DNA from 2 places in the Cytobacillus solani genome. Region 2 is predicted to be linked to the other one. Evidence: a T-box and tRNA genes for the amino acid it is inferred to sense, from the RefSeq annotation. Region 2 holds a T-box; the other holds one or more tRNA genes.
The links. The T-box of region 2 lies ahead of proS (proline--tRNA ligase). A T-box ahead of a tRNA ligase gene usually reads a tRNA of that ligase, here a tRNA-Pro.
Positions count from the first base shown of each region.

Region 1: it has a tRNA-Pro gene. The T-box ahead of proS (proline--tRNA ligase) is inferred to sense a tRNA for this amino acid. The anticodon was not compared.

Region 1 is NZ_CP041305.1:1,790,950-1,800,545, forward strand. It holds rRNA gene rrf (5S ribosomal RNA) at 128-244, opposite strand; rRNA gene FI644_RS09235 (23S ribosomal RNA) at 358-3,290, opposite strand; rRNA gene FI644_RS09240 (16S ribosomal RNA) at 3,748-5,298, opposite strand; tRNA gene FI644_RS09245 (tRNA-Ala) at 5,459-5,534, opposite strand; tRNA gene FI644_RS09250 (tRNA-Pro) at 5,548-5,624, opposite strand; tRNA gene FI644_RS09255 (tRNA-Arg) at 5,631-5,707, opposite strand; tRNA gene FI644_RS09260 (tRNA-Leu) at 5,720-5,808, opposite strand; tRNA gene FI644_RS09265 (tRNA-Gly) at 5,816-5,890, opposite strand; tRNA gene FI644_RS09270 (tRNA-Leu) at 5,902-5,983, opposite strand; tRNA gene FI644_RS09275 (tRNA-Lys) at 5,994-6,069, opposite strand; tRNA gene FI644_RS09280 (tRNA-Thr) at 6,083-6,155, opposite strand; tRNA gene FI644_RS09285 (tRNA-Val) at 6,168-6,243, opposite strand; rRNA gene rrf (5S ribosomal RNA) at 6,254-6,370, opposite strand; rRNA gene FI644_RS09295 (23S ribosomal RNA) at 6,561-9,493, opposite strand.
Region 2 is NZ_CP041305.1:2,754,309-2,763,904, forward strand. It holds gene FI644_RS13765 (glucose 1-dehydrogenase) at 1-452, opposite strand, end outside; gene ald (alanine dehydrogenase) at 693-1,823, shown strand; T-box leader at 1,916-2,125, shown strand; gene proS (proline--tRNA ligase) at 2,395-3,792, shown strand; gene FI644_RS13780 (hypothetical protein) at 3,904-4,134, shown strand; gene FI644_RS13785 (YuzC family spore coat inner layer protein) at 4,347-4,613, opposite strand; gene FI644_RS13790 (hotdog fold thioesterase) at 4,901-5,284, shown strand; gene mnhG (monovalent cation/H(+) antiporter subunit G) at 5,339-5,701, opposite strand; gene FI644_RS13800 (Na(+)/H(+) antiporter subunit F1) at 5,685-5,969, opposite strand; gene FI644_RS13805 (Na+/H+ antiporter subunit E) at 5,969-6,445, opposite strand; gene FI644_RS13810 (Na+/H+ antiporter subunit D) at 6,448-7,932, opposite strand; gene FI644_RS13815 (Na(+)/H(+) antiporter subunit C) at 7,925-8,266, opposite strand; gene FI644_RS13820 (Na(+)/H(+) antiporter subunit B) at 8,266-8,688, opposite strand; gene FI644_RS13825 (Na+/H+ antiporter subunit A) at 8,675-9,596, opposite strand, start outside.

The sequences.
Region 1 (9,596 bases), 960 kb from region 2:
ATAAATGACGTTGCAATGAACAAGTATTATAATTTTCCCCCATTTTTTATTTCTCAAACCTATGAATGAACTGATAATTAGAATATAGAACACAAAAAAGAGCACCTTTACAGGTGCTCTTTCATTTGCCTAGCGACGTCCTACTCTCACAAGGGGACAGCCCCTAACTACCATCGGCGCTGAGAAGCTTAACTTCCGTGTTCGGGATGGGAACGGGTGTGGCCTTCTCGCCATCGTCACTAGACCTATTTATGATGAGGTTTGTTCCCTCAAAACTAGATAATGCTAAAGAAGAAGTTGAGTAATCATTTTGTCCAGCTACGGCTCCTAACTTCTCGGTCGCCTTCGCTTTTCATTTTGGTTAAGTCCTCGACCGATTAGTATTTGTCAGCTCCACGTGTCACCACGCTTCCACCTCAAACCTATCAACCTGATCATCTTTCAGGGGTCTTACTAGCTTGACGCTATGGGAAATCTCATCTCGAGGGGGGCTTCATGCTTAGATGCTTTCAGCACTTATCCCTTCCGCACATAGCTACCCAGCGATGCTCTTGGCAGAACAACTGGTACACCAGCGGTGCGTCCATCCCGGTCCTCTCGTACTAAGGACAGCTCCTCTCAAATTTCCTGCGCCCACGACGGATAGGGACCGAACTGTCTCACGACGTTCTGAACCCAGCTCGCGTACCGCTTTAATGGGCGAACAGCCCAACCCTTGGGACCGACTACAGCCCCAGGATGCGATGAGCCGACATCGAGGTGCCAAACCTCCCCGTCGATGTGGACTCTTGGGGGAGATAAGCCTGTTATCCCCGGGGTAGCTTTTATCCGTTGAGCGATGGCCCTTCCATGCGGAACCACCGGATCACTAAGCCCGACTTTCGTCCCTGCTCGACTTGTAGGTCTCGCAGTCAAGCTCCCTTATGCCTTTACACTCTTCGAATGATTTCCAACCATTCTGAGGGAACCTTTGGGCGCCTCCGTTACTTTTTAGGAGGCGACCGCCCCAGTCAAACTGCCCACCTGACACTGTCTCCTGCCCCGATCAGGGGCATGGGTTAGAATTTCAATACAGCCAGGGTAGTATCCCACCGATGCCTCCACCGAAGCTGGCGCTCCGGCTTCCAAGGCTCCTACCTATCCTGTACAAGCTGTACCGAAATTCAATATCAGGCTACAGTAAAGCTCCACGGGGTCTTTCCGTCCTGTCGCGGGTAACCTGCATCTTCACAGGTACTATAATTTCACCGAGTCTCTCGTTGAGACAGTGCCCAGATCGTTACGCCTTTCGTGCGGGTCGGAACTTACCCGACAAGGAATTTCGCTACCTTAGGACCGTTATAGTTACGGCCGCCGTTTACTGGGGCTTCAATTCAGAGCTTCGCGTAAGCTAACCCCTCCTCTTAACCTTCCAGCACCGGGCAGGCGTCAGCCCCTATACTTCGCCTTGCGGCTTCGCAGAGACCTGTGTTTTTGCTAAACAGTCGCCTGGGCCTATTCACTGCGGCTTTTCAGGGCTATTCACCCTAAAAAGCACCCCTTCTCCCGAAGTTACGGGGTCATTTTGCCGAGTTCCTTAACGAGAGTTCTCTCGCTCACCTTAGGATTCTCTCCTCGCCTACCTGTGTCGGTTTGCGGTACGGGCACCTTATCCTCACTAGAGGCTTTTCTTGGCAGTGTGGAATCAGGAACTTCGGTACTATATTTCCCTCGCTGTCACAGCTCAGCCTTCACGCAAACGGGATTTTCCTCGCTTGCAGCCTAACTGCTTAGACGCACATATCCAGCAGTGCGCTTACCCTATCCTCCTGCGTCCCCCCATTGCTCAAACGGAGTTTGGTGGTACAGGAATATCAACCTGTTGTCCATCGCCTACGCTTTTCAGCCTCGGCTTAGGTCCCGACTAACCCTGAGCGGACGAGCCTTCCTCAGGAAACCTTAGGCATTCGGTGGATGGGATTCTCACCCATCTTTCGCTACTCATACCGGCATTCTCACTTCTAAGCGCTCCACCAGTCCTTGCGGTCTAGCTTCAACGCCCTTAGAACGCTCTCCTACCACGGACATCGTAGATGTCCATCCACAGCTTCGGTGATACGTTTAGCCCCGGTACATTTTCGGCGCAGAGTCACTCGACCAGTGAGCTATTACGCACTCTTTAAATGGTGGCTGCTTCTAAGCCAACATCCTGGTTGTCTAAGCAACTCCACATCCTTTTCCACTTAACGTATACTTTGGGACCTTAGCTGGTGGTCTGGGCTGTTTCCCTCTTGACTACGGATCTTATCACTCGCAGTCTGACTCCCATGGATAAGTCTTTGGCATTCGGAGTTTGTCTGAATTCGGTAACCCGATGGGGGCCCCTAGTCCAAACAGTGCTCTACCTCCAAGACTCTTTCTACATGAGGCTAGCCCTAAAGCTATTTCGGAGAGAACCAGCTATCTCCAAGTTCGATTGGAATTTCTCCGCTACCCACACCTCATCCCCGCACTTTTCAACGTGCGTGGGTTCGGTCCTCCATTCAGTGTTACCTGAACTTCAACCTGGACATGGGTAGATCACCTGGTTTCGGGTCTACGACCACATACTCATTCGCCCTATTCAGACTCGCTTTCGCTGCGGCTCCGTCTATTCAACTTAACCTTGCATGTAATCGTAACTCGCCGGTTCATTCTACAAAAGGCACGCTATCACCCATTAACGGGCTCTAACTACTTGTAGGCACACGGTTTCAGGATCTCTTTCACTCCCCTTCCGGGGTGCTTTTCACCTTTCCCTCACGGTACTGGTTCACTATCGGTCACTAGGGAGTATTTAGCCTTGGGAGATGGTCCTCCCTGCTTCCGACGGGATTTCTCGTGTCCCGCCGTACTCAGGATCCACTCTGGAGGGAACGAAGTTTCAACTACAGGGCTTTTACCTTCTCTGGCCGGCCTTTCCAGACCTGTTCATTTACCTCGTTCCTTTGTAACTCCGTGTAGAGTGTCCTACAACCCCAAGAGGCAAGCCTCTTGGTTTGGGCTAATCCCGTTTCGCTCGCCGCTACTCAGGGAATCGCGTTTGCTTTCTCTTCCTCCGGGTACTTAGATGTTTCAGTTCCCCGGGTCTGCCTTCAATACCCTATGTATTCAGGTAAAGATTCTATCCCATTACGGATAGAGGGTTCCCCCATTCGGAAATCTCCGGATCAAAGCTTACTTACAGCTCCCCGAAGCATATCGGTGTTAGTCCCGTCCTTCATCGGCTCCTAGTGCCTAGGCATTCACCGTGCGCCCTTTCTAACTTAACCTACTTCGGTCAATGATCAACTGCGCATCTCGGCGTCAGCTCTCTCGCTGTGCTCCTCACGTACTGAGTACGTTCCGGTGCTCGCTCGGTCGCTTCCTTGATCTGCTTGTTGCTCATTGCCCTCATGGTTTACACTCTTACTTGGTTTTAAAAACTCAATATAAGAGAAAAAACTTACTTGGTTTTAAAAACTCAATATAAGAGAAAAAACTAAGATGGCGATTACTCGGTTATCTTCTTTATTGCATTATCTAGTTTTCAAAGAACAAGGCTACTGATTTCAATCACAACGTGATTAAGCTTCGTAGCTATTCATCATGCTGCCTTGCGACGAGCTGAGGTTTATCTTCCTCGAACTACTGCGGCGCAGGAGCAAAATAATATGAGAGATTACTCTCTCAAAACTGAACGAACAATGAAACGTCTTTTAATGAAGTTAGACTTCATTTCATCCTTAGAAAGGAGGTGATCCAGCCGCACCTTCCGATACGGCTACCTTGTTACGACTTCACCCCAATCATCTGTCCCACCTTAGGCGGCTGGCTCCTTGCGGTTACCCCACCGACTTCGGGTGTTACAAACTCTCGTGGTGTGACGGGCGGTGTGTACAAGGCCCGGGAACGTATTCACCGCGGCATGCTGATCCGCGATTACTAGCGATTCCGGCTTCATGCAGGCGAGTTGCAGCCTGCAATCCGAACTGAGAATGGTTTTATGGGATTGGCTAAACCTCGCGGTCTTGCAGCCCTTTGTACCATCCATTGTAGCACGTGTGTAGCCCAGGTCATAAGGGGCATGATGATTTGACGTCATCCCCACCTTCCTCCGGTTTGTCACCGGCAGTCACCTTAGAGTGCCCAACTGAATGCTGGCAACTAAGATCAAGGGTTGCGCTCGTTGCGGGACTTAACCCAACATCTCACGACACGAGCTGACGACAACCATGCACCACCTGTCACTCTGTCCCCCGAAGGGGAACGTCCTATCTCTAGGATTGTCAGAGGATGTCAAGACCTGGTAAGGTTCTTCGCGTTGCTTCGAATTAAACCACATGCTCCACCGCTTGTGCGGGCCCCCGTCAATTCCTTTGAGTTTCAGCCTTGCGGCCGTACTCCCCAGGCGGAGTGCTTAATGCGTTTGCTGCAGCACTAAAGGGCGGAAACCCTCTAACACTTAGCACTCATCGTTTACGGCGTGGACTACCAGGGTATCTAATCCTGTTCGCTCCCCACGCTTTCGCGCCTCAGTGTCAGTTACAGACCAGAAAGTCGCCTTCGCCACTGGTGTTCCTCCAAATCTCTACGCATTTCACCGCTACACTTGGAATTCCACTTTCCTCTTCTGCACTCAAGTCTCCCAGTTTCCAATGACCCTCCCCGGTTGAGCCGGGGGCTTTCACATCAGACTTAAGAAACCACCTGCGCGCGCTTTACGCCCAATAATTCCGGACAACGCTTGCCACCTACGTATTACCGCGGCTGCTGGCACGTAGTTAGCCGTGGCTTTCTGGTTAGGTACCGTCAAGGTACCGCCCTATTCGAACGGTACTTGTTCTTCCCTAACAACAGAGTTTTACGATCCGAAAACCTTCATCACTCACGCGGCGTTGCTCCGTCAGACTTTCGTCCATTGCGGAAGATTCCCTACTGCTGCCTCCCGTAGGAGTCTGGGCCGTGTCTCAGTCCCAGTGTGGCCGATCACCCTCTCAGGTCGGCTACGCATCGTCGCCTTGGTGAGCCGTTACCTCACCAACTAGCTAATGCGCCGCGGGCCCATCTGTAAGTGATAGCCGAAGCCATCTTTCAACTTTTCTACATGAGTAGAAAAGGATTATCCGGTATTAGCTCCGGTTTCCCGAAGTTATCCCAGTCTTACAGGCAGGTTGCCCACGTGTTACTCACCCGTCCGCCGCTAATCTTTGGGAGCAAGCTCCCTCAGATTCGCTCGACTTGCATGTATTAGGCACGCCGCCAGCGTTCGTCCTGAGCCAGGATCAAACTCTCCAATAAAGAGTAAGATTAGCTCTTAAGTTTTAATACTTGAATTAACGTTGACGTTTTTTGTTCGTTCAGTTTTCAAAGAGCAATGATTATTATTACTCTGCCGCTCAAGGCGACTTTTAAATACTACTATGTTTAAAATGTTAAGTCAATACCTTTTTTAACATTTTGGTGGAGCCTAGCGGGATCGAACCGCTGACCTCCTGCGTGCAAGGCAGGCGCTCTCCCAGCTGAGCTAAGGCCCCATAAAAATATGAATGGTCGGGAAGACAGGATTCGAACCTGCGACCCCTTGGTCCCAAACCAAGTGCTCTACCAAGCTGAGCTACTTCCCGTTTTTATGGCGCGCCCGAAAGGAGTCGAACCCATAACCTTCTGATCCGTAGTCAGACGCTCTATCCAATTGAGCTACGGGCGCTATTTTTTAAAGTGGTGCCGAGGACCGGAATCGAACCGGTACGGTAGTCACCTACCGCAGGATTTTAAGTCCTGTGCGTCTGCCAGTTCCGCCACCCCGGCAAATAATTGGAGCGGAAGACGGGATTCGAACCCGCGACCCCCACCTTGGCAAGGTGGTGTTCTACCACTGAACTACTTCCGCAAATAAAATGATGCGGGTGAAGGGAGTCGAACCCCCACGCCTTGCGGCGCTAGATCCTAAGTCTAGTGCGTCTGCCAGTTCCGCCACACCCGCATTATTTAAATGGTGAGCCATGAAGGACTCGAACCTTCGACCCTCTGATTAAAAGTCAGATGCTCTACCGACTGAGCTAATGGCTCTTTCTAGGAAACATGCCGGCCAGAGGACTTGAACCCCCAACCTACTGATTACAAGTCAGTTGCTCTACCAATTGAGCTAGGCCGGCATAATAAAAATATGGTGGAGGATGACGGGATCGAACCGCCGACCCTCTGCTTGTAAGGCAGATGCTCTCCCAGCTGAGCTAATCCTCCATTTTATAAAGCCTAGCGACGTCCTACTCTCACAAGGGGACAGCCCCTAACTACCATCGGCGCTGAGAAGCTTAACTTCCGTGTTCGGGATGGGAACGGGTGTGGCCTTCTCGCCATCGTCACTAGACCTATTTATGATGAGGTTTGTTCCCTCAAAACTAGATAATGCTAAAGAAGAAGTTGAGTAATCATTTTGTCCAGCTACGGCTCCTAACTTCTCGGTCGTTTCGATCCGCCCCTACAAATCCAAATGCGGGATTTGCATGGTCGGCTCTCCAACGCCTTTCGAAGTTGAACAGTCGCCTTCGCCTTTCATTTTGGTTAAGTCCTCGACCGATTAGTATTTGTCAGCTCCACGTGTCACCACGCTTCCACCTCAAACCTATCAACCTGATCATCTTTCAGGGGTCTTACTAGCTTGACGCTATGGGAAATCTCATCTCGAGGGGGGCTTCATGCTTAGATGCTTTCAGCACTTATCCCTTCCGCACATAGCTACCCAGCGATGCTCTTGGCAGAACAACTGGTACACCAGCGGTGCGTCCATCCCGGTCCTCTCGTACTAAGGACAGCTCCTCTCAAATTTCCTGCGCCCACGACGGATAGGGACCGAACTGTCTCACGACGTTCTGAACCCAGCTCGCGTACCGCTTTAATGGGCGAACAGCCCAACCCTTGGGACCGACTACAGCCCCAGGATGCGATGAGCCGACATCGAGGTGCCAAACCTCCCCGTCGATGTGGACTCTTGGGGGAGATAAGCCTGTTATCCCCGGGGTAGCTTTTATCCGTTGAGCGATGGCCCTTCCATGCGGAACCACCGGATCACTAAGCCCGACTTTCGTCCCTGCTCGACTTGTAGGTCTCGCAGTCAAGCTCCCTTATGCCTTTACACTCTTCGAATGATTTCCAACCATTCTGAGGGAACCTTTGGGCGCCTCCGTTACTTTTTAGGAGGCGACCGCCCCAGTCAAACTGCCCACCTGACACTGTCTCCTGCCCCGATCAGGGGCATGGGTTAGAATTTCAATACAGCCAGGGTAGTATCCCACCGATGCCTCCACCGAAGCTGGCGCTCCGGCTTCCAAGGCTCCTACCTATCCTGTACAAGCTGTACCGAAATTCAATATCAGGCTACAGTAAAGCTCCACGGGGTCTTTCCGTCCTGTCGCGGGTAACCTGCATCTTCACAGGTACTATAATTTCACCGAGTCTCTCGTTGAGACAGTGCCCAGATCGTTACGCCTTTCGTGCGGGTCGGAACTTACCCGACAAGGAATTTCGCTACCTTAGGACCGTTATAGTTACGGCCGCCGTTTACTGGGGCTTCAATTCAGAGCTTCGCGTAAGCTAACCCCTCCTCTTAACCTTCCAGCACCGGGCAGGCGTCAGCCCCTATACTTCGCCTTGCGGCTTCGCAGAGACCTGTGTTTTTGCTAAACAGTCGCCTGGGCCTATTCACTGCGGCTTTTCAGGGCTATTCACCCTAAAAAGCACCCCTTCTCCCGAAGTTACGGGGTCATTTTGCCGAGTTCCTTAACGAGAGTTCTCTCGCTCACCTTAGGATTCTCTCCTCGCCTACCTGTGTCGGTTTGCGGTACGGGCACCTTATCCTCACTAGAGGCTTTTCTTGGCAGTGTGGAATCAGGAACTTCGGTACTATATTTCCCTCGCTGTCACAGCTCAGCCTTCACGCAAACGGGATTTTCCTCGCTTGCAGCCTAACTGCTTAGACGCACATATCCAGCAGTGCGCTTACCCTATCCTCCTGCGTCCCCCCATTGCTCAAACGGAGTTTGGTGGTACAGGAATATCAACCTGTTGTCCATCGCCTACGCTTTTCAGCCTCGGCTTAGGTCCCGACTAACCCTGAGCGGACGAGCCTTCCTCAGGAAACCTTAGGCATTCGGTGGATGGGATTCTCACCCATCTTTCGCTACTCATACCGGCATTCTCACTTCTAAGCGCTCCACCAGTCCTTGCGGTCTAGCTTCAACGCCCTTAGAACGCTCTCCTACCACGGACATCGTAGATGTCCATCCACAGCTTCGGTGATACGTTTAGCCCCGGTACATTTTCGGCGCAGAGTCACTCGACCAGTGAGCTATTACGCACTCTTTAAATGGTGGCTGCTTCTAAGCCAACATCCTGGTTGTCTAAGCAACTCCACATCCTTTTCCACTTAACGTATACTTTGGGACCTTAGCTGGTGGTCTGGGCTGTTTCCCTCTTGACTACGGATCTTATCACTCGCAGTCTGACTCCCATGGATAAGTCTTTGGCATTCGGAGTTTGTCTGAATTCGGTAACCCGATGGGGGCCCCTAGTCCAAACAGTGCTCTACCTCCAAGACTCTTTCTACATGAGGCTAGCCCTAAAGCTATTTCGGAGAGAACCAGCTATCTCCAAGTTCGATTGGAATTTCTCCGCTACCCACACCTCATCCCCGCACTTTTCAACGTGCGTGGGTTCGGTCCTCCATTCAGTGTTACCTGAACTTCAACCTGGACATGGGTAGATCACCTGGTTTCGGGTCTACGACCACATACTCATTCGCCCTATTCAGACTCGCTTTCGCTGCGGCTCCGTCTATTCAACTTAACCTCGCATGTAATCGTAACTCGCCGGTTCATTCTACAAAAGGCACGCCATCACCCATAAACGGGCTCTGACTACTTGTAGGCACACGGTTTCAGGATCTCTTTCACTCCCCTTCCGGGGTGCTTTTCACCTTTCCCTCACGGTACTGGTTCACTATCGGTCACTAGGGAGTATTTAGCCTTGGGAGATGGTCCTCCCTGCTTCCGACGGGATTTCTCGTGTCCCGCCGTACTCAGGATCCACTCTGGAGGGAACGAAGTTTCAACTACAGGGCTTTTACCTTCTCTGGCCGGCCTTTCCAGACCTGTTCATTTACCTCGTTCCTTTGTAACTCCGTGTAGAGTGTCCTACAACCCCAAGAGGCAAGCCTCTTGGTTTGGGCTAATCCCGTTTCGCTCGCCGCTACTCAGGGAATCGCGTTTGCTTTCTCTTCCTCCGGGTACTTAGATGTTTCAGTTCCCCGGGTCTGCCTTCAATACCCTATGTATTCAGGTAAAGATTCTATCCCATTACGGATAGAGGGTTCCCCCATTCGGAAATCTCCGGATCAAAGCTTACTTACAGCTCCCCGAAGCATATCGGTGTTAGTCCCGTCCTTCATCGGCTCCTAGTGCCTAGGCATTCACCGTGCGCCCTTTCTAACTTAACCTACTTCGGTCAATGATCAACTGCGCATCTCGGCGTCAGCTCTCTCGCTGTGCTCCTCACGTACTGAGTACGTTCCGGTGCTCGCTCGGTCGCTTCCTTGATCT
Region 2 (9,596 bases):
ATTCCAGTTATGGATGAAATATTGATAATTTTCCCATTTCCTTGCTGAGCCATTATTTTGCCCGCTGCCTGCGAAAATAGGAACATTCCTTTCAAATTCACATTCATGACTTTATCCCATTGATCAGCCGTTATTTCTAGTGTAGGAGCAATCCAAGAGGTGCCGCTATTGTTAATAAGAATATCAATCGTGCCAAAGTGCTGAACCGTTTGATCTATTACAGCTTGAATATCCGCTTGGTTTGTAATATCGCATGTTATTGCTAACGATTGTACGCCTTTTTTCACTAGCTGCTCACTAATCTTTTGACAGTCTTCTAGATTTCTAGAGCAGATGACTACATTTGCCCCTGCCTCTGCTAGTGCATTGGCCATTTGTTCCCCAAGCCCTTTTCCTCCGCCTGTTACAATGGCCGTTCTATTCTGTAAATGAAATAAATCCATTACATCCAAATGATATCCCTCCTTATAATTAGTTTTCGAGTAAATGTCTTCGTTATAGTATAGACAAGCATAAGAAGAAGGGTGTCAAAAATGAATCGTTTGCCCGGAAATACCGCGCTTTGAATGGCTTGTCAAACAATTATGTGGATTTTGAAAATAAAGAGGATTGGTGTTGATTATTCTAATTCTTATCATTATACTTAGGGTAGTTTTGATAATAAAAGAGTTGTATAGAAAGGGGAAAATACAATGATTATCGGAGTACCTAAGGAAATAAAGAATAATGAGAACCGTGTGGCAGCAACCCCTGCTAGCGTGTATACATTAGTTCGTGCAGGACATCAAGTTTTAGTAGAAACAGATGCTGGCCTTGGAAGCGGTTTCACTAATGAGGATTACAAGGAAGTTGGAGCAGAAATCGTCTCTACAGCAAAAGAGGCTTGGGCTGCAGAAATGGTTATGAAGGTAAAAGAGCCGCTTGAATCCGAATATACATATTTCCGTGAAGGCCTAGTGCTTTTCACATACTTACACTTAGCTGCAGAGCCTGAATTAGCAAAGGCTTTAGTTGAAAAGGGTGTTACGGCAATTGCATATGAAACAGTGGAAGTCAATCGTACATTGCCATTGCTTACACCTATGAGTGAAGTAGCTGGCCGTATGGCTACTCAAATTGGCGCACAATTCTTACAAAAAACAAATGGCGGCAAAGGAATTTTGCTAGCTGGTGTTCCTGGCGTTTCACGCGGCAAGGTAACGATTGTCGGAGGCGGTGTTGTTGGTATTAATGCGGCTAAAATGGCAATCGGCTTAGGAGCTGATGTGACAATTATTGATTTAAGCCCAGAACGTCTTCGCCAACTTGATGATATTTTTGGAAACAGCATTCAAACCTTAATGTCTAATCCATTCAATATTGCTGAAGCAGTGAAGGAAAGTGATCTTGTTGTTGGCGCTGTCCTTATTCCAGGAGCTAAGGCACCGAAGCTTGTTACAGAAGAAATGGTTAAAACGATGTCTCCTGGCTCTGTCGTAATTGATGTGGCTGTTGACCAAGGTGGAATTTTTGAAACAGTAGATCATATTACAACACATGATAACCCAACATATGAAAAGCATGGGGTTGTTCACTATGCAGTTGCGAACATGCCTGGTGCCGTTCCAAGAACATCTACAATTGCATTAACAAATGTAACGATTCCTTATGCATTGCAAATTGCAAATAAAGGTGTCAAGAAAGCAATTGATGAAAATCCTGCATTAAAGCTTGGTGTGAATGTTGTAAACGGCAGCATCACATATGAGGCAGTTGCAAGAGATCTTGGATATGATTATGTAACAGTGGACTTGGCATTTGAAAATGCTGCAGCAGCAAAATAATTGAAGATTCCCTTTGGCAAACTGTCAAAGGGATTTTTTGTGAGATCATCGATTGACATTTGAAACAAATATTTATATAATTTCAAAAAAATAGTTAAACATTGATGAGGAATAGTAAAATGTGCACTGTTTATTATAGAGAGGGAGCCAATTGCTGAAAGGGTCCTATAAGCAGCCATTTGAACCTGTCTCTGAGTTCTGTATCATTTAAAGATTACAGCGGGTTTACATCCCGTTATCATGTATGAGTGTAAAGCTTTGCTTTAAATTAGGGTGGTACCGCCAAGTGATTGGTCCCTATTTTATCGTAAAGCTTTTTTATTTTACGGCTGTATTAAAGCTGCATGTTGATAATTGTACTGGTTGATTGTAACGAAAGGCGCGAGACTCCTGCGGGAGATGTAGGACAGGTGAGACCCCGCAGGAGCGTATGCGACGAGGAGGCTCACCGCCTATCTCGCGGAAAGCGAGTGCCTGTAGCGAAAATCAGCAGCCATGTTTAACACAGCCTATTTTATAAGAAATTGAGGTGGATTAAGTGGGAAAAGAGTTTGTAAAAGATATTACGGCAATGGAAGTCGATTTTGCCCAGTGGTATACAGATGTTGTTACAAAAGCAGATTTGATTGATTATTCAAGTGTACGCGGTTCAATGATTATCCGCCCCTATGGATATGCTTTATGGGAAAATATCAAAAATGAGTTAGATGATCGAATCAAAGAAACAGGGCATGAAAATGTCTATATGCCACTGTTTATCCCTGAGAGTCTTCTTCAAAAGGAAAAGGATCATATCGAGGGGTTCGCTCCAGAAGTGGCATGGGTAACGCATGGCGGGGAAGAGGAATTAGCAGAACGATGGTGTGTAAGACCAACATCTGAGGTATTATTCTGTGAGCACTATAAAAACATTATTCACTCATATCGCGATTTGCCAAAACTGTACAACCAGTGGGCAAATGTGGTGAGATGGGAGAAAACGACACGTCCGTTCTTACGTACGCTAGAGTTCTTATGGCAAGAGGGGCATACGTGCCATGCGACAGATGAGGAAGCTCATGAAGAAACGGTTAGAATGCTTGATGTGTATGCGGATGTTTGTGAAAATGTGCTTGCTATCCCGGTTGTGAAAGGGCAAAAAACGGATAAAGAGAAATTTGCCGGGGCGAAATACACGTATACAATTGAAAGCCTGATGCATGATGGAAAAGCATTGCAGTCAGGTACTTCACACCATTTAGGTGATGGGTTTGCAAAGGCTTTTGGCATTCAGTTTACAGATCAAGAGGGGAAATTGCAGTATGTACAGCAAACATCATGGGGCTTTACGACACGTATTATTGGCGCAATGATTATGGTTCATGGAGATGACAGAGGACTAGTTATTCCTCCAAAGGCAGCCCCAACTCAACTGATGATTGTTCCTATTGCCCAACATAAGGAAGGGGTTCTTGATTACGCATATGGCTTGAAAGAAACATTAGCCCGTATTGCCCGTGTCGATATTGATGCAAGTGATAAAAAGCCAGGATGGAAATTTAATGAATATGAAATGAAAGGTGTTCCATTACGACTTGAAGTTGGTCCAAAGGATATGGAAAAGCAGCAAGTCGTTTTGGTAAGAAGGGATACAGGAGAAAAGATCTTTGTACCTACTGATCATTTGGAAGCAAAGATTACTGAAATTCTCGATGATATTCAGAGACAACTATTTGAAAAGGCAAAAGAACTTCGTGAAGAAAAAACGTATGTGGCCCTAAATCATGGGGAATTGAAAGAAACATTCGCGCAAAAGACAGGATTTGTTAAAGCAATGTGGTGTGGCGACAGAAGCTGTGAGGATCAGATAAAAGAAGAAACAGGTGCAACCTCAAGATGCATGCCTTTCAATCAAGAAGCTGTTTCAACAGAATGTGTATGCTGTGGAAAAGAAGCGGAGAAATTAGTTTACTGGGCTAAAGCGTATTAATAACTGGGGAACCTCTAAAGGGAAACTGCTCAATATGTATAAAAGCCCACTCAAATCGGGTAAAAAAAGCATATGAAGTAGTGTAGGAATAAATATTAGGAGGTTACCCAGATGTATAATATTAGAAGAGGCCCACATCCAGGGGATACAAGGTTCTTTTTTGCCGGTCCATTGGTTGGTGGATTATTTGGAGGGTTAATAGGTGGCTTTGCTGGAGCAGCAATCGCTAGACCTCGTCCATTTTACGGGCCTGTGCCATATTATGGACCGCCCCCATTTTATGGACCTTATCCTGCCCCCGCTCCATATGGATATGGTGGCTTCGGAAACCCATATTATTAAAAGAGGAAAGGAAAAAAGCTCTCTTACAAGCGGGAGAGCTTTTTTTGTCTTGAAAAAGTATTGTCTAGCGCAAGGGTCCTATCGCCTATCAAAATTCAGGTCTCCTCCCTACGATAAGTCAACATCGGTTAACTCCCCTTATCGTGTTTCCTTTATCGTGCCGTTGTCCCCTCCAGTTTGTAAGAACGATGATCAATGCGCTTGAGCTTTTCTTATGACCATCGTAATTTAAGTGTCAATTTACAACAGTCATTATAATCTTTACCTGAATCAAAATGTAGGTTCAGTCCGTCTGGCGTGTAAGTAACTTTTGGAATCACTTTAATTCCTGTTGATTTAATCAATTGTTCGACTTTCTCCATTTTTGATTGCTGCGCAGCAGTCATCAAATCAAATGAGAACTTTTTGGATTTAGCCATTTCTGCTAGTAAATGACTCGCTTCTTTCATAATAATTGCCATGTCCTTTGCTGAGGTCATAAACATTCCTGGATCAACATTTTGATATTGTCTATAAGTATTGTGCGGGGAATAATAATAGTTGCAATAAGGATAAAAGGGTGGATAGCTTAGTTTGCAAGGATAGAAATATCGGGGGGTCATGGTTAGCCTCCCCTTTCCGTTATAAATTCACATCATTTTCCTATTTATGAAATCAATATATGCAGATTGGGCTTTTTCTGTGTTTTTACAATCATTATCTTTTAAAGTGGTAAGAATATTCTGTTATAGTAGTAAATAAAGAGAATGGAAAGGAGAAAAGAAGCATGAATATAGAAAATACACTTATAAGTGCTCTTGGAATAGAAATTACTACCCTTGAAAAGGGAAAGGTTGTGGCAACGATGCCTGTTGATGATCGGACAAGGCAGCCCTTCGGCTTGCTGCATGGAGGAGCTTCAGTTGCTTTAGCAGAAACAGTCGCAAGCATCGGTGCTTTTGAGCTCGTGGATAAGGCAACGGAATCGGTTGCCGGACTGGAGATTAATGCCAACCATGTAAGAGGAAAGCGGGAGGGAATGGTGACTGCCACTGCAACCGTCCTTCATCAAGGAAGAACAACTATGGTATGGGATATAAAAGTAGTTGATGAAGAAGAAAAGCTAATTTGTGTTTCAAGATGTACCATGGCTGTGATTAAAAGAAAATAGGCAAAAGGGACTGATCTATGAAGATTAGTCCCTTTTATCTCTTTTCGTTCTCTATTATTGTTTTTTCTGTACTGGGGTTGTTTCTTTCAGCTTTAAGTCATCCTGTACACTCTTGTCCCAAAGCTTAACACCGGAATTATAAGCGGCACGGCTGATTAGGTGACCGGCAACTGGAGAGGTGACGAAGATAAATACAATCCCAAGAATGACCCGTGAATTCACTTGACCTTCTTCCATATAAAAGTAAAGAAACGTGCCAAGTAAAACTGCCAACACTCCTAAGGTTGCGGCCTTTGAAGCAGCATGGTTTCTCGTATACACATCAGGAAGTCTAAGTACACCAAATGCCGCAACAAGGCTTAGGAAGGCACCAATAAGTATTAATGCTACAATGATAATTTTAAAGATCTCGATCACGTTCTAGAGCAACCCCTTTTTCTAAATATTTGGAGAATGCTACTGTTCCAATAAAAGAGAGAATCCCAAGCAGTAAGATAACCTCTAGAAAAGCGTTTGTATCTAAGAAAATGGACACGAGTGCAACAATCGCAACGAGATTAATTCCTATCGCGTCAAGTGCAACAATTCGATCAGGCATGGAAGGCCCTTTAATGAGCCTGTATATTAATCCTAGAATAGCAATCGACATGCAAAGGATCGCAATTTTAACAGCTATTAAAATCATTATCGGCTCACCTCCATAATGGCTTTCTCGAATGTATTTTTGATGGAATCAATCGCTTCCTGCGCATCATCCATATCGATGGTATGGATATAAAGAATTTTATTATCTTCAGAGACATCGACTACAAGTGTCCCTGGTGTTAATGTAATTAAATTTGCCAAAATGGTAATTTCCCAATCCTTTTCCAAAACGGTTGGCAGTGCAAAAATGCCAGGTTTAATATCAAGCTTTGGTTTTAATACTAGTTTTAAAACGCTGATATTTGAAAGGATTAGCTCTTTTATGAAGAGAAGTCCTAAACTAATAATGGCAATGACTCTTCCCAAATAGAAGCGAGAGCTAAAAAACCGTCTAAAAGTGAAGAGAATAACCATACCGAATAAATATCCTTTTAAAAAGGCAACTGGCTCGTATGACAGAGTGAAAAACATCCATAGAAAACCGAGAAACACATTTAATAAAATTTGAAAGGCCATACTTACCACTCCTTTAAGACTGCATCAATATAAATACTCGGATTAGCAAGTGTTTCGGCAGCCTGTGAGATATAAGGGAAGATAAATTCAGAACCTGCCCCATACAATACCGAAATTGTCACGAGAATAACGGGTGCAATTAAGAGCTTTCGTACAGGTACCTTGTCTTCCCCTTTATAATCCTGCGGAGTTCCCCAGAAACCATTAATAAAGATCTTCATGATAGAAAATAATACGAGTAAGCTTGAGGTAAGGACGATACCAGCTCCCCAATAATGCTCGCTTTCGAATCCGCCTTTGACGATCAAGACCTTGCCAACAAACCCGCTAAACGGAGGAATTCCTGCAAGAACAAGTGCAGCAAGGAAGAATGTCCAGCCAAGTCCAGGGTATCGTTTAATCAACCCGCTAATCTTTCTTAAATCGCTCGTTCCGGTAATGGCAATAATAATGCCAATTAATAAGAAAAGACCTGCTTTGATTATCATATCGTGGATAAGATAAAATACGGAGCCAGCGATAGAATCTGGAGTCATAACAGAAACCCCGAAAAGAATCACACCAATAGCAACGATGATATTATATATGATAATTTTTTTAATATCTGAGAAAGCAATGGCCCCTATAACACCAACGATAATCGTGATAATCGTTAGAATCATTAGCAGCTGATGGGTATAGCCTGTATCATGTATGAAAAATAATGTATAGGTCCTCATAATCGCATAGACCCCGACTTTCGTCAGCAATGCACCAAACAAAGCCATAACCGGTGCTGGTGGAGCGTAGTACGATCCAGGCAGCCAGAAGTATAACGGGAATATACCTCCTTTTAATCCAAAAACGATTAAAAATAGAACAGCTATGACTGTAATGATTCCGGATTGGCCAAGCTCATTTAGACGAACTGAAATATGAGCCATATTTAACGTTCCAACAATAGAGTATAGATAAGCAACGGCAATCACAAATAAAGCAGATGAAATGACATTGACTAAAATATACTTAATTGTTTCACGCAATTGAATTTTTGTTCCTCCAAGAACAAGCAAAACATAGGAGGCCATAAGTAAAACCTCAAAGAATACAAACAGGTTAAAGATATCTCCTGTTGTAAAAGCCCCAATTACCCCAACAATTAGAAAGTTCAATGCAGGGTAATAAAAATACCTTTCCCTTTCAATGCCGATTGATCGAAAAGAATAGATGACACTTGTTAAAGCAATAATTGTTGTCGTTAAAACAAGTAGAGCTGAAATCATGTCCGAAACAAGTGTAATTCCAAAGGGAGCCTGCCAGCTAGAAACATCTAATGTTAGAATTCCATCATTTCTTACTTTTTGCACAAGCAAAAACGCAATAATAACGTTAAAGAAAGCTGAAAAAGCAGCAATCCATCGCTGTATGACAACATTCTTAGCAAAGAAGATTAAAAGGATTCCTGTAAGAAATGGAATTAGCAGCGGTAAAATCAAAAAGTTAATCATTTCCTTCATTCCCTCTCAATCTCTCTGTATTATCAGTGCCAAGCTCTTTATATGCCCGGTAGGCAAGCACTAAGAAGAAAGCAGTGACACCAAAGCTAATGACAATAGCAGTTAGGATCAATGCTTGTGGAATTGGATCCGTATAAGAACTTGCTTCCTCACCAAGTAGCGGGACAGTTCCTCGCTTTAAGCCTCCCATTGTCAAAATCAGGAGGTGTGCACCATGACTGAGTAAGCCCGTGCCAATAATGATCCGCAATAAACTTTTTGAAAGCATTAAATAGGTTGCAGACATGAATAATATGCCGATTACAAAAGCCATTACTATTTCCATTATTCATCCTCCCCAATCGTTTGAATAATGGTCATTGTTACACCGACAACAACTAAAAAAACCCCAAGATCAAATATTGTTGCTGTATGTAGAGCTGTATCGCCCAATATCGGTAAATCTACATGACCAAAGGCATGAGTAAGGAGAGGAACATTGAATAATAATGCGCCTGCTGCCGTTCCGCCCGCAAAAAGCAGTCCTGTTGCAGCCATATAGATATAATTAACAGGTAATATTAGACTAACTGTCTTCATATCAAATGCCAACATCAGTAAGATGATTGCCCCTGATGTGAGCAAGCCCCCAACAAAGCCGCCACCAGGTGTGTAATGACCAGCAAAAAAGATATGAAAAGAGAAAAGAATAATGATAAACAAGACAACTTTTGTTGTTGTTTGTAAAATAAGGTCATTTGTTTTCATTTTTCTTTTTTCCTCCCATTCGTAATTTAATCATTGCAAAAATCCCTAAAGCTGCAATCGTCAATACGGTAATTTCAAACAATGTATCAAAGCCGCGGAAGTCTACAAGAATGACGTTAACCATGTTTTTGCCTGCAGCCTCTGTATATGTGTTTTCTACATAGTATTCAGCAATTGAATCGAATACTTTATTGCTGTGTGCGGATAAAGCAATTACTGTCACAATCGCTCCAACACCAATAGAGATGATGGCATTTGTAAGTTTGAATCTATTTCTTTCTTCATTCCTATTCTTTGGCAGGTGATAGAAACATAGGAGGAATAAAGCAACCGAAATCGTTTCAATAACGAGCTGTGTGAGTGCCAAATCAGGTGCACGGAATAGTACATAAAACAATGACACTGTATAACCGACTGCCCCTAAAAGGATAATCGCGGTCATCCTTGATTTTACAAATAAGATACTTATGGAACCGATCACAACAGCCAAAGCAAGCAATACTTCATAAAAACCTATGGATGAAATATTACTCGTATCAAATGTAAATGCATTTTTTACAGCGATTGTTGTCGCTAGGATAAAAATGAAAAATGCAAAAATATAAACGAGATAAGAACGAATCGAACCATTCATATACGTTTTTGTTAATTTATTTGAAGCATGTTGGATCATCTCTAATCCACTATCATACAATCGATTAAATGTTAGCTTCTTCGGGAAGATGTTGTATACTTTTCTCCATTTTGGCAGTGTAAGGAATAGAAGAATTCCTAAAGCAATCACACCGATTGTCATGAATAATTCAGGTTTAAATCCATGCCAGAAGCTAATATGAACATCAATATCATTATTTGGCAAAATAGATTCCAGTGCCGGTGAGATGATGCTGTTTGAAAGAATGTTAGGG